Regions from separate parts of the Paenibacillus roseipurpureus genome, predicted to be linked through region 2. Evidence: riboswitches for the same ligand, from Rfam matches in the RefSeq annotation. Region 2 holds a riboswitch; the other holds the start of a gene.
The links. Region 2 has a riboswitch for cyclic di-GMP ahead of MJB10_RS10390 (putative motility protein). Riboswitches for the same ligand answer to the same signal wherever they lie in the genome.
Positions count from the first base shown of each region.

Region 1: linked by a shared signal. The riboswitch ahead of MJB10_RS20695 (phosphotransferase) and the one ahead of MJB10_RS10390 (putative motility protein) in region 2 are both predicted to bind cyclic di-GMP.

Region 1 is NZ_CP130319.1:4,608,144-4,615,542, forward strand. It holds gene MJB10_RS20670 (extracellular solute-binding protein) at 193-597, opposite strand; gene MJB10_RS20675 (IclR family transcriptional regulator) at 988-1,749, opposite strand; gene MJB10_RS20680 (hypothetical protein) at 2,149-2,472, opposite strand; gene MJB10_RS20685 (hypothetical protein) at 2,888-3,208, opposite strand; gene MJB10_RS20690 (copper amine oxidase N-terminal domain-containing protein) at 3,305-4,291, opposite strand; gene MJB10_RS20695 (phosphotransferase) at 4,746-5,711, opposite strand; cyclic di-GMP riboswitch class I at 6,005-6,093, opposite strand; gene MJB10_RS20700 (hypothetical protein) at 6,224-7,225, opposite strand; gene MJB10_RS20705 (sugar phosphate nucleotidyltransferase) at 7,311-7,399, opposite strand, start outside.
Region 2 is NZ_CP130319.1:2,397,984-2,405,382, reverse strand. It holds gene MJB10_RS10405 (RidA family protein) at 1-132, opposite strand, end outside; gene dapA (4-hydroxy-tetrahydrodipicolinate synthase) at 154-1,029, opposite strand; gene MJB10_RS10395 (LysR family transcriptional regulator) at 1,151-2,017, shown strand; gene MJB10_RS10390 (putative motility protein) at 2,089-2,289, opposite strand; cyclic di-GMP riboswitch class I at 2,310-2,396, opposite strand; gene pyrE (orotate phosphoribosyltransferase) at 2,478-3,119, opposite strand; gene pyrF (orotidine-5'-phosphate decarboxylase) at 3,169-3,897, opposite strand; gene carB (carbamoyl-phosphate synthase large subunit) at 3,913-7,122, opposite strand; gene carA (glutamine-hydrolyzing carbamoyl-phosphate synthase small subunit) at 7,109-7,399, opposite strand, start outside.

The DNA.
Region 1 (7,399 bases), 2.2 Mb from region 2:
TAATAACTATATATGAAAAGAGAGCCGGCAGCGATAAACTACCGGCTCCCGTTCCAAGCCTCCGCCTGTTACTTGGTTGCTGCTGCGTTAAATTTTTTAATGACCTCGTTCGTTTTGGCTTCGGCTTCCTTCAATGCTTCTTCAGGCGTCTGCTTCTTATACGCCGCTTTATCGACCATGTCCTTAATAATATTAGCGAATTCCGCTGCGGAAGCAGCAGGCGGAAGCAGCAGGCGGAAGAGCGACTCCGGATGCCATGAATTCGAGAATCTGATCGACATACTTATTGCCTTGACGATTTTTCTCCAGCTCTGCACCTTGGTTGTACTTTTTCACTGTGGACAGTCTGGTTTGAGCCGCTATGAACTGCTTCATGCCGTCGCCATACGTTAAGTATTGCATCAGCTTGAAAGCCGCCTCCTGATGCTTGGTCGACTTAGGAATCACATTCAGCCAGCAGCCCCGAACGATATTCACTGGCTTAGAACCGCTTGGACCGACAGGGTAGTTCGCAATCGTATAATCGATATTCGGAGCAAGCGTCTTCATTTGGTTAATAATGAACTGCCCGAATCCATACTTAGCCTTTGATTGCATGTTTTAGTGATTTGCTCACAGCAACCACCTTTTTTTCTTTGATGATGAACTTATATTACCATACTATACGACTTTATTCTATATTTATTTTTATATTAATGTAAATAAATTACCCTAATGTGGTAGTAAACGCATTTATTTTAAGTCGCTTTGACCCCATAATTAATATCGCCGATAGTTATGCAAACTGTGCGTCGCAAGGCTTTTGAAACAGCCTCCTGAAGTATCGGTCATCGTGAGAGTAAGAATGTGGACTTCATATCGAAAGGAATAAATACGACGTTTTCTTACACACAACTAACTAGATCTATCTTCATCTAGAGCACATAGCATGTTTAACGCCCCCTTAGCGAAGAAAAGGGACTCTCCAATAGGAAGTCCCTCTTCTTTTTATACTGGTCTATTCATCATCAAATGCCGCCTTGAATCCTCAGCGATTCCCTTTATCAATGAAATGAGTCGCTGCTTTTTTTCTGTCATTCGCACGGAGGGCAAGCCGATGGCGAATACTCCTAGTAGTCTACCGTCTTCTTGCAACAAAGGTGCGGCAATTCCACTTGCTCCGAGCTCCGTTTCATCCTCATTTAGTGCATAGCCTAATTCCTTCACTCGTACAATCTCGTGACGGAGACTCTCAGGGTCAACTATGGTATTCGGCCCCAACCGGTCTAGCGAATGCGTTCTAATGTACTTCTCTCTGCGGCTTTCTGTCATATAGGCAAGAAATACTTTCCCTTGCGACGAGGTGTGCAACTTATCGAGCGTATCGGCTCCCAATGTTACGCTAAGTGCATAAGAGCTCGGTATATAAATCTCTGGGGAAATCACATCTTTTCTAAACGTACTAAAATAAGTTGATTCTTTCTCAGACTGATTATAGAGCTGCAGAACGAAAGGGCGTACGAGCTCGGTAATTTGAAGATGAGAAGGGACATTAGCCGCCAGCTCCACAAGTTGATTTCCTAACGTAAAGCCGCCCCTGGCGCTTACATGTTCGACATATCCGCGATTTACCATCGTTCGAACCAAGTTATGCACCGTACTGACAGACAGTCCCATCTCTTCAGCAATATTCTTTAAAGGAACAGGTGAACTCTGATTGGCTATCAACTCAAGAATATCAAAAGCCCGATCAAGGGATTGTATGGACATCGCGAATTCCACCTTTATAAGAATTGAATATCACCATCATAAACTATTTCGCGGAAAATCACAATGCTATTTCATCATTATGGGAATAGACTCATGCGCTATGCGCTTAGCCAAAGCGACGCCACTTCGCTCGACATTGTGTTTCGCCGTCTCCTCGTACTGGCTTGATGTCTTTTCGGAGCCCAGTTACATAAATTAGTTTTTAGTTAAGATAGTGATGTAGCTTCTAAGATTGTTCGTAAAGAAAAAACTACATTGAAGAAAGAGCGAGGCTGCTTGAAGCGTAACGCCTAACTGCTAATGCTAACAAATCTGGATCGCTGCTCTTTTGAAATACTCCAATAACAAAGTAAGACAACCAATCATTTGGGATCGGTTGCCTTTTGATTTCGATTGCTATCAGCTTTTTTGAAAAGAAACTTCTGAATCTATGTAGCCGGATCTCTTAACACATCCAATCCAGGTATCAAGATCAATCCAATATTTTTTCTCTTTCGACTCTGCTCCATATTTTACTAGTGCATGCTTTATCGTATTCGTAAGGTCTTGCATCCCTATCTCCATTTTTCCACCTAAACCATTTTCTTGCCTAACCGTAGCAAATGCTTCGTATAAAGTTGATGCACATTTTTCAAGTCTTTCACATTGAAACTGACTTTTATAGCTAAAAATATATAAAATAACATTATTACACGAAGGACATCTGTTAATTAATTTTTTCAAATGAAAAGGACATACCTCTGCAAATTCAAGTTGACGCAAAATGCTATGATAGTGCATTTATAAACAATCAGCACAATACGATAAATAATGTTTATAGATGTATAAATTTCCTCCAGAAAATAGATTACAAATTTCCCTTACAAGTGTTTTATAGATAGATATTCAAATCAATATCGGTATACTCCATAAATAGATTAAAATCAAAACCAGCCATAGTATATAAATTTCTTAGTTTTAATGACCGCATAACTGATTTGTGGTTTTTTACAAAACTAGTTCCAAAAAAATCAATTACATCCTTACTTTTAATTACGTTTGCTATAAAGCGGGATTATTCTGTCGTCGTACTAAATAAGAAAAAACTGACTTACATATAGCGATCTGCTATACGAAGACAGTTTGATTGGAGAAAAAGCTATATTACTGGGTAAGGCGGGTATGGATAGTACGGATAAGGGTACGGATATGGATACGGATACGGGTAATAGACTGGCTGTTGTGCCGCGCTATAAAGTAAAGGCGCTACCACCCATGGCAGCAAATTGTTGAATCCACCATGACCATGGTGAGGAAAGAAACCTGGACCATGGCCAATGCCACCAGGGAAGTGCCCTGGGCCGCCGTGTCCGTGGCCAATTCCTCCTGGGCCATGGCCGATTCCACCATGACCATGCCCTATCCCTCCCATATGCCCGCCCACTGGCGGACGCAATTCGAGATCATCTTGCTTCGGCATACGCAATCACTCACATTCTTGTATAGTTGAATTATCTTCTATACATTATGTGTGCTGGTGCCTAGTCGGTGAATGAACGCCCAAAAAATGGGCGGATTAATGGCCTAGCAACGCACTCTGAGCGTCCGCCTTCATTTGATTATATTGAGCTGTATACGTTGCAATAATCGAAGTGTCATACCCGTTTGCGGTAAGCTTCGTACGGGTTTCGCTCATGATTTGAGCAAATTGGCTGTCTATTTGTGCAACTTTGGCTAACCCCTGCGTAATTAAACTCGTATTATGCGTAGCTTTATATTCATTATATAGCGCACTCAGTGAGCTAGTAGCATCCGCTTGAAGACTCGAGAGCTTTGCTTCAGCTTCTGCCGTTATGGACTCATACGAAGGTTTCACCACAGCACCTCCGCTTGGTCCGCCACCGCCTCCTCCGACAATGCCACCGCCCGTGACAGGCGCTGTCGTGCCAGGTTTCGTTGTTTCCGACGGCTTCTTGTCCGTCTCTTTCTTCTCATCTAACGTATTCGCAGAGACCGTGTACGTCTCAGGATTCCATTCAATCGTTTTGCCAACCGACTCCGAGAAGAAACGGATCGGCACATACAGACTGCCATCTACAATGTAGCCGGGCAGATCGTCCGAAGGACTTTTGCTCACACCATCAAAAACATAGGATACCTTCTCTTTATACACATGCAAGTGGCTCGGCGTTAACTTCGATTTGTCGAAAGGCTTGTCGCTTTTATCATGAACCTGCGTGTTCATCTTGTATTCATTGATATTAATCGTATCTGACGCGTTCGGTTTCCCAATGGACACCGTATACGTCGCGGAATCCCAGCTCACCGACTTATCCAGCGAGTACGAGATGAAACGAATCGGCACATACGTCGTCCCTTCATAAATAAACCCCTGCTGCCCCTCCGGCGGTGCATATTCCTTGCCATCAAACGTGAAATGCATCGGAATCTGATAAACATCCATCGGTATTGGCGCCTGCGCTGCAGATGCTTGAGCACTGAGTCCCAATAAAAATGCTAAAGATAAACCAGCTATTGCTTTCAATCCATCACTAACCTTCACTTACCAAACACCTCTTCTATTTATTTTAATAGGAAGCCGCGAAACTACATGCCTCCAGTCACACATTGGATACAACCAATTATAATCCCTTCTAGTCCATAAGTCACATAGTATAGGGGAAATAACGTAAAAACACCTCATTTGGACGGATAATTTAGCAAAAATTAATGTTTTTGTAATATAAAACCGACAAAGTTCGACAAACTATCAACCCTAAATAAGGTATAGTTGTGTAAGTTGTATATTACTTAGGGGGCCTGTTAGATGCCTAGTTACTATTTCACTGATATTTGGACACCTTTGCAATTAATTGGAATTAAGCTATTTAGAGACGATGAGGGGAACATATGGATTAAATGTTGGGGCTTCAAACGAAGAAAAATTACCTTCACTTAAAATTGCATGTTACTCATATAGAGGGACTAAAGACAGGGTCTATAGTCCCATTTTAATTTTATACAACCGCACAATAACGCAAACAATCCTCGATTGTATGTAAAGTCTCCTGCTGGGCGCGTAGCAGCTTGCTTGTATCCCATTGCCCACTATGTAGATCTTTCTCGATCAAAGTCAGCATCCATAACGAGTGAACCAACGCATAACGATGATAGTCCAACATAAACGTTTGCGTATCCGCCTCCCAATTAAGCGACATCCGCTGATTCACATAAGCCTGCAAAGCAGCAAGGCGAGTGGCGGAACTAACCTTTTTCGGAAAGTCAGGATGACTCATATCTAGCAACCCATATAAATCCCAAAACACCGCATTCTCATGCATAAACTCCCAATCCAGCACGATGAACTCATCTCCACGCCGAGCAACATTGCCTTGATGATAGTCCCCGTGGGAAATCACCATCTCCGTTTCAAAACTATCCTTCATCCAAGTCAACAAATGACCAATGGTCTCTTGCTTTCGTTCATCTACCCCTAACGCCTGCAAACGCTGGCTCTCGTTCAATCCGTTCCTAACCTCTTGAATTAGCGATTTCAGATGAGGTTTATCCCCATTGAAGTCTGGAGGAATTGTATCCAGTGGAAGCTTATGCCACAGCGGAATACTTGCAGCCGCCTGAAGGTAATCCCCTTCCTTCAATTGATGTATCATTTCACCCATATCCTCATAAATCGCCCAATAACGTAATGGTTCATGATGGTCTGCCGCGGCGTACAATTTTGGAAAACGTACAGCCACAGAGACTAATACATGGTCATAGAGCCAACGTTCACGTCCACAAGTCGTCTCATTCGTTAGAGGTTTAAAAATAAAAGATTCCCTACGACCATCGACCTCTATCCAAAATCGCTCTATAACCCTGCCATTCCTGCCTGTATACAAGGCCTGACGCCCCAAAACCCTTGCAGCATCTAATTCACCGCTAGGAGTGACAACCTGAGATAGCACCTGTTCTAATTCCATACGCAATGTGTACCAGCTCCCCGTAACCAAGCTATCTTTCTTCCCATGTATTCGATATGCTTGATTGCTTACCTTTATTCAAATGAAAAAAAGCACCTCACTGAGGCGCTCTTCGTTTCATGCTATGTATACAACTCATCAGGTGCGAGCCTCTCATCCGCTCTCTTGGCGGCCGCGAACACGCTTAAATAAAATAAACAACCGATTAGCCAAATGATCCCAATCGTAATCAACCACATTTGAATACATCTACCTCCTATTGAATGTCCACGTAAATCTCTCGGAGGCCCGTGTGCGGCGGCTGGCTAACTTATTAGACATCGCTAACTTAGTCCCTCTAGCTTTGCGTCACTGATTTTCATCAGTTTTGCCTTTGTCCTACGAATAATGCGATTCACTTTATAGGTCTATTCTAGCAAATTGGTTGAAACTTGCATCATGCTTGGGAATCATTGTTGCAGCCATTCATTAGGCCATAAGCACCGATTTTAATTCTATGAATTCCCTCCCTATTATTTTTTAAAAGCTTGAGCTAACTGATTAATGGCACTGGTCTGTGCTGTTTGCTTCATTGCACTGTATTCTTGCTTCCAGCCCTGAATATCGCTATTACTAACGCCAGCCCGCTCTGCTTCAGCAATCGTAGCATTGAAACCTGCATCACACTGCGATTCAGCACTTGTAAATTTGCCCATAAACATACTTTGTAACTCCTTTATCCCTAAAGCAGGATTCGCTTTCTTGGCATTAATTACGCTTCCTATGAGAGTATTAATATCTCCCTGACAGCTTGTCTTTAAAGAGTCCAATTTAGATCGATAGCTCGAAACAACAGCAGGATCTGTTTGAGCAATTTGTGGCTTCTCCTTAGGAGGTTGCTCCTCTTTCACTTGCGGGCTAGGAGTTGGTTCCGGTTGCTTGATATCTGATTGAACCTGTTTTTTGGCCTTCAATTCCTGTTCAACACGACTCCGTTCCACCGGATCATCGATACCGATTAGCTCGATCGGATAATTCGGATCAAGGATTAGCAGCCCTTTACCATACTGTTTCGTTATGAGGCGCAAAGCAGTAATTTCACTATCTGATAATTTGGATAACAAAAGATCACGAATTTTCTGCTTTTCCTCAGTTGCGAGATCGCTTTTGGCCTCCCCCGTAAGGTAATAGACCTCTTTCAAGCTTAAACCGGACTTTAATAATATTGCTGCTACATCTAGCGCATCCTGCGTTTTAATCGGCTTGCTTGCAAACTCCTCTGCCTTATCTACCGTCGAGCTTAGAATGCTTGGAAGTTTGGTTTGATTCGATTCTGCCGCGGCTACTGCAGTCGCAGATTCTGCTCCTGAAATTCCTTTTACAGGCAGCTGATGCCTCTCTACAATGTCCTCGACGTCGATGGCACGAATCTTATAATAAATCACGCCAGAGCTAACTAGCACGATAAAAACAAGGACACTTAGACTACCTAGCAGCCATTTCTTCCATGATTTCTTGGGCTTCCTACTTCTCATTGATTGATCACCACCGATTTGTGATAGTATCCAAAACAACCCCCTAGAGGCCGCCATTACGACAACCTTCAGGGGGACAAAATACTCAACTGGAAAACGCCAAAATCTCTTCCCAACTCATGTAGAGCCGGATAATATCTTCTTCAATCAATTCACTGCCCGTTTGCACTTCAA
Region 2 (7,399 bases):
GATGCCGACAACTTCGCCGTCTTTCATTGCGGTTGTTCCTGCGACTTCAATCCGATTGCCAACGCGAATTGCTCGGCAATACCCGACAATCGGTTCCCATGGTGAGCCTGTAAACACTCTAGTACGATGCATCTGGACCAACTCCTTAACACTTTAGATATAGGCAGCTAATTTCGCTTGCAAGCTTTCCGTGATCGGCAGGAGCGGTAGACGTAAAGTTTCCGATGCAATTACGCCTTGTTGTTGCAGTAACCATTTGATCGGAGCGGGATTAGGTTCTTGGAATAGAAGTTGCGCAAGAGGCAGAAGCTCATCAAATTGTTGTCTACTCTGTTCTGCGTCCCCCCGCTCAAAACTGCGAATAAATTGCACGAACCGCTCAGTTTCTACGTTCGCTGATGCGCTCATTACACCTTTAGCTCCAGCCTGCAGCGCCGCAAATAGCAAGGTATCTTCCCCGCAAAGCACGGGTTTTGAGCCTAGATGCGTTAACGCTGTGACCAGTTGCGTGTTCGGTGTGCTGTCCTTTATCCCAATGACACCATCCAAATCCAGAATCGTACGAACGGTATCTAGTTCCAACGTGATACCCGTGCGATGAGGTACTTCATACAAGATAACAGGAACTCCTACACTTGCCACGTGACGAAAATGTTCAATGATCCCCTGCTGACTTGGTCGGTTGTAATACGGCACAACGACGAGCGCCGCTTCCGCTCCCAGTTTGCCTGCTTCTTCTGTTTTTCTCACCGTGGAACGCATATCATTCGTACCTGTGCCCACAATCAAAGGCGCCGTAACATGAGCAGCTTCCCGCGCAGCTTGTGCGGCAGCGAATACCACGCCTAGCTCATCCTTCGTAATCGTAGGCGACTCTCCTGTTGTGCCATTGACGACAAGGCCATCGATCTCATCTTGAAATAAATTATAAGCTTGATTATAAAAGGATGCAGCATCTACCTCGCCTTCTTCATCAAACGGTGTAATGATCGGCACATAAATCCCGTGTAGATCTTGTTCTCTTAGCAAAATAACCAACTCCCAGCCTCGTGTGTTTGTACATTTACTTTAGCATGGAACAATCCATCACTGTTAGCTATAATAAATGATAGAACTCATCAAAAATTTTGATAATAAAGCGAGGCCGTACATGGATCTGACTTATTTCCGAACGTTTCGAGAGGTGGCACGCCGCAAAAGCTTTACACGTGCTGCTGAGGAATTAGGCTATGCGCAATCCAGCATTACGATGCAAATTCAGAAGCTGGAACGAGAATATGGCGTTCCACTCTTCGAGCGATACGGACGGCAGCTGCGGTTGACTCCTCCAGGAGAAACCTTGCTAGTTCTTACTTTGCAAATGCTGGAGCTCTATGATCAATCCAAAGAAATGATCGCAAGCCAAGTCTCTGGCACATTGACGATTGGCACGATTCATTCGCTTGCCGCTTATTATTTGCCGCCTTTTCTACACGAGTTGAAAAAGCTGTACCCTACACTTAATATCCAATTATTCCCGGACAGTGAAGCCTCCATTCTAGCCAAAGTCAAAGACGGCGATTATGATATCGGGCTGCTGCTGGACCAGTATCCTGCGGATCCGTCCCTCGCCTGTACGAAGGTCAGGGAGGAACAGCTCGTTGTCATCGCCCCTCAAGATCATCCACTCAGTCGTGAGTCGCACATAAGCATCAGCGCTCTTGGCGCCTACGAATTCATCGTGACTGAGGAAGGCTGCATCTACAGAGGTAAATTTGAGAGACTGCTCAAAGAACAAGCTATTGCCTTACAAATCGGGTTCGAATTGGGCAATATCGAAACGATTAAACATTGTGTGATGAGCGGCCTCGGGCTTGCGCTGCTGCCCCTGATCACGGTGGAAAGCGAGCTAGAGTTGGGCAAGCTGGTACGGCTTCCTTTTACCCATACACAGTTAGCCATGGACTTACAGTTCGTCCTTCATCCGAAGAAGTGGATGTCGCAGCCTTTACAAGCGTTCATCAACAACTTCACCTGACAAGTAGTGTCGGCATAAGAATAGACAAAAAAAGAAGCTCACCTTTACGAAAAGGAAGAGCTTCTTATCATTTAGACACGGATGTCTAGATTTGCACCTAAGTGAGGCGCCGCTGGTGCGGTAACCTGCGCTTGATTATTCGCGAAATCTTGAATAAGTGTCGTGGTTAAATCCGTTTGCGTATCACTTGTCTTCTTCAACATCTGTATGCCGACCGCTTGTTTCAGACCGTCGGTGCTGTTGATGGCAGTAAGCGCGCTATTTACATTCATGCTTTTGTCTCCTCTCCAAGTTCGATAGCTGGCAAGCATTCGGTTTGATCCGATTAGCCCCTGTAGCTTTGCGTCTGACGCTTTCGCATCATTTGCCCTTTCGCTGCTGGCAGGAATGATCCAACCACCCTATTAGTATAGAGGGATTCTACATAATCCGTCAATTCTCGCGTTCTATGATTCGACGATTACACACCGTACGCTGCTGGATTCGTTCTCCAAGCGCGCAGCAATTCCATATCCGCTGCTTGAATTTTGCCTTTTTCCAAAGCAACTTCAAGCAAGGTTGAATAATTGGAAAGCGTGTGAAGTGGCATATCTGCCGCCGCGAACGCATCTGTTGCTTTGTCTAACTGGTAGGAGAAGATCGCCAATACGCCAAGCGCTTTCGCACCCGCGTCATTGACTGCCAACGCCGCTTTAAGCGAACTGCCGCCTGTCGAAATCAAATCCTCGATGACGATAACCTTCTGACCTGGCTTCACAGTTCCTTCGATCAGGTTTTCTTTGCCATGACCTTTCGCTTTATCGCGAATGTAGATCATCGGAAGTCCGAGCTTCTGAGCGACCCAAGCTGCGTGCGGAATGCCAGCTGTTGCTGTTCCTGCGACAACCTCAGCTTCTGGGAATTTCTCTTTGATCAACGCAGCGAACCCGTCTGCAATCGCTTCGCGAATCGCTGGGTGCGACATCGTTAAGCGATTATCGCAATAAATCGGGGATTTCAATCCTGATGTCCATGTAAAAGGTTGTTGTGGACGAAGCGCAACCGCTTCGATATCTAATAACGACGCGGCAATGTGCTGCGCGATGGTTTCAAGTTTACTCATGTCTCTTCCACCGATCCTTTCAAATGTTAAAATCTTGGGGCCCGACACCTTATACGATTGATTCGATAATCGCTTCAATCGCAGCTCGTGGATCCGCCGCCCCTGTGATCGGACGCCCGATCACGACGTAGTCCGTCCCCTGCGCGAACGCCTCAGCCGGCGTCATGATGCGCGACTGGTCGCCCATATCCGCCCCCGCCGGGCGGATGCCTGGCGTCACGGTGACGAAGCTGTCACCGCACGCCGCCTTAATCGCCGTCACCTCAAGCGGTGAGGCGACGACGCCTTGCAGCCCCGCGGCATGCGCCGTGCGGGCATACCGAATGACGGCCTGCTCGACCGTACCGGTCAGGCCGATCTCGTCATTCAGCACGGGCTGCGAGGTGCTGGTTAACTGCGTCACGCCGATGACGATCGGACGTGGAGCTCCACCGGTAAGCGCCTTGTCGACACCCTCCAAGGCCGCTTCCATCATGTGCTTGCCTCCGGCGGCATGCACATTGAACAAATCTACCCCAAGGCGCGTCACGCTCTCCGAGCCGCCTTTCACCGTGTTCGGGATGTCATGCATCTTCACATCCAGGAACACCTTATAGCCGCGATCCTTCAGACTCGCGACAAAGGTAGGACCTGCAGCATAAAACAGCTGCATTCCTACCTTTACATAGCAGGGGATGCCGTCAAGCTGCTTTAGCAGCCCTTCGGCACCTTCTGCGTTCGCGTAATCTAAGGCGACCATAATGCGTCCGGTAACATCTAATCGTGTTAACGCACTCATGTTTGGCACCATCCCTTAAGCATAAATTGGCATTGCACGTGAGGAGAAGTTAATCGCTTCAAGCATATTTACTAGCGCTCTAACCGTATCGAGAGATGTCATACAAACAACACCGTTCTCAACTGCTTCACGACGAATGCGGAAGCCGTCACGCTCAGGCGTTTTACCTTTAGTCAATGTGTTCACGACAAACTGTGCATCACCGCTGCGGATGAGGTCAAGAATGTTCGGTGAACCTTCGCTGAGCTTATGAACCGTTGTTACAGGAAGTCCTGCTGCTTCAATCGCTTCAGCCGTTCCGCCTGTTGCAATAAGTTTGTAGCCTAAGCGGTAGAAACCTTTCAAAATCTCAATCGCTTCTTCTTTATCTTTATCCGCTACGGTGACCACGACGGAACCAGCAGCTGGAATTTTCATACCTGCGCCGATTAAGCCTTTGTAAAGAGCTTTCGCGAAATTCACATCACGGCCCATAACTTCACCCGTGGATTTCATTTCAGGTCCAAGTGTTGTATCAACGCGGCGAAGCTTCGCGAAGGAGAACACCGGCACTTTGACGGAGACATAGTTGTCTTCCGGCCATAGACCGCTTTGGTAACCCATATCCGCAAGCTTCTGCCCCATGATGACGCGAGTCGCGACATTCGCCATTGGAATGTTCGTTACTTTGCTCAAGAATGGCACGGTTCTGGAAGAACGCGGGTTAACCTCGATCACGTACACTTGATCGTTGTGAATAACGAACTGGATGTTCACCAGACCGACTACGTTCAGTTCTAGACCGATTTTCGTCGTAATGTCGATGATTTGAGCTTTAATCTCATCCGAGATCGATTGTGGCGGATACACCGCGATGGAGTCGCCGGAGTGAACTCCTGCGCGCTCAACGTGTTCCATGATTCCTGGAATCAGAACCGTTTCACGGTCACAGATCGCATCAACTTCAACCTCTTTACCAAGCATATAACGGTCGATGAGGACTGGGTGCTCAGGGTTGATTTTAACCGCGTAATCCATATAGTTCAGCAACTCTTGGTCGGAGTAGACAATCTCCATCGCACGTCCGCCTAGGACATAAGAAGGTCTTACGATCACTGGATATCCGAATTTCGCTGCCGTTCCTACCGCTTGGTCAACCGATGTGACTGTACCGCCTGGAGGTTGTGCAATGGCTAGTTTGCTCAGCAATGCTTCGAATTTCTTACGATCTTCCGCTGTATCGATACTTTCCAGATCCGAACCTAGAATGCGTACGCCTGCTTTGTGAAGCGGCGCTGCCAAGTTAATCGCCGTTTGACCACCGAATTGAACGATAACACCGATCGGTTGCTCACGTTCAATTACGTTCATGACATCTTCGAAGAACAATGGCTCGAAGTACAGGCGATCCGATGTATTGAAGTCTGTGGATACCGTTTCTGGGTTGTTATTGATGATAACCGCTTCATAGCCCGCTGCTTGGATTGCCCAAACCGCATGCACCGTGGAGTAGTCGAACTCGATCCCTTGACCGATACGAATCGGACCTGAGCCCAGAACAACAACTTTCTCTTTCGTTGTCTCCGTTACTTCATCTTCTTGCTCATACGTGGAGTAGTAGTAAGGCGTTGAAGCTTCGAACTCAGCTGCACAGGTATCTACCATTTTAAACACAGGCTTAATGTTTTGCTGCAAACGGAATGCTCGTACTTCCGCTTCTTTTGTAAAGGTGGAACAGCCAGCCAGTGTGCGGATTTCCGCAACTGCGCGGTCTGTGAAGCCTTTGCGTTTGATTTCGAAAATAAGCTCCGCTGTCAAATCCTTCGCTGCAATTTCAGCTTCATACGCGATAAGTGCGCTTAATTTGTTCAGGAACCACCAGTCAATTTTCGTGATGTCTTGCAATTGTTCTACCGTATAGCCTCTGCGGAATGCTTCAGCTAGCAAGAACAAGCGCTCGTCATCTGGCTTTTGTAAGCGTAATTCCAATGTCTCTTTATCTAGAAGATCCGTTTCTTTCAAGAACAAGCGGTGTACACCGATTTCAAGGGAACGAATCGCTTTATGAATGGACTCTTCGAACGTACGGCCGATCGCCATGACTTCGCCAGTCGCTTTCATTTGTGTACCTAGTTTACGGTTTGCCGCTGTGAACTTATCGAACGGCCAACGCGGAATTTTGGATACGATGTAGTCTAGCGCTGGCTCGAAGCAAGCATACGTTTGTCCCGTAACTGGGTTAACGAGCTCGTCAAGTGTGTAGCCAATCGCAATTTTCGCTGCCATTTTCGCAATCGGATAGCCCGTTGCTTTGGATGCAAGTGCCGATGAACGACTTACACGCGGGTTAACCTCGATCACATAGTATTGGAAGCTGTGCGGATCTAAGGCGTACTGTACGTTACATCCACCTTCGATGTTCAAAGCGCGAATGATTTTCAGGGATGCGGAACGCAGCATTTGGTACTCGCGATCTGACAGAGTTTGGCTTGGCGCCACAACGATACTGTCGCCTGTATGTACACCAACTGGATCAAAGTTCTCCATGTTACATACCACGATACAGTTGTCGTTCGCGTCACGCATAACTTCGTACTCGACTTCTTTCATCCCTGCGATGCTGCGCTCAACGAGACACTGACCGATTGGACTGTAACGAATCCCGGAAGCGACGATATCTGTCAATTCTTCCATCGTGTTGCAGATACCGCCGCCTGTACCACCTAGTGTGTACGCAGGACGAACGATGATAGGGAACCCGATCTCATTGGCAAAATCAACCGCTTGCGCAACTGTTGTTACGATAACGCTGTCTGGTACTGGTTGCTCCAGCTCTCTCATCAAGTCTCTGAAAAGGTCACGATCTTCCGCCTTCTCAATCGCTGTTAGTTGTGTTCCTAAAAGCTTCACATTCTCGCTTTCAAGTACGCCTGCACGAGCAAGCTCAACCGCCATATTCAGACCCGTTTGCCCACCAAGTGTTGGAAGCAAACCATCTGGACGCTCTTGACGAATGATTTGCGTAACAAATTCTAAAGTAATCGGCTCGATATAGACTTTATCCGCCATATTCGTATCCGTCATAATTGTAGCTGGGTTACTGTTGATCAAAACAACTTCCATGCCCTCTTCTTTCAAGGCTTGGCAAGCTTGCGTACCTGCGTAATCGAACTCTGCCGCTTGACCAATAACGATTGGACCAGAACCGATAACGAGAATCTTTTTGAGTGTATTATTTTTTGGCATATTGCAGTTCCTCCTTCACAGATGTCGATGCCGTGGAAGCATTCCACTGAGCAAGCATTTGCGCTTGGCGCGGCTGCTGTGGGTTATCGATTTTGTGCTGACGAATCAGCGAGATGAAATCATCGAACAGGTAGCTGGAGTCAAATGGACCAGGTGCTGCTTCTGGGTGATATTGCACGGAGAACGCCGGGTATTGCTTATGGCGTAAGCCTTCGATCGTGCGATCGTTATTGTTGATGTGCGTCACTTCAAGGTTCGTTCCTTGGATGGAATCTTC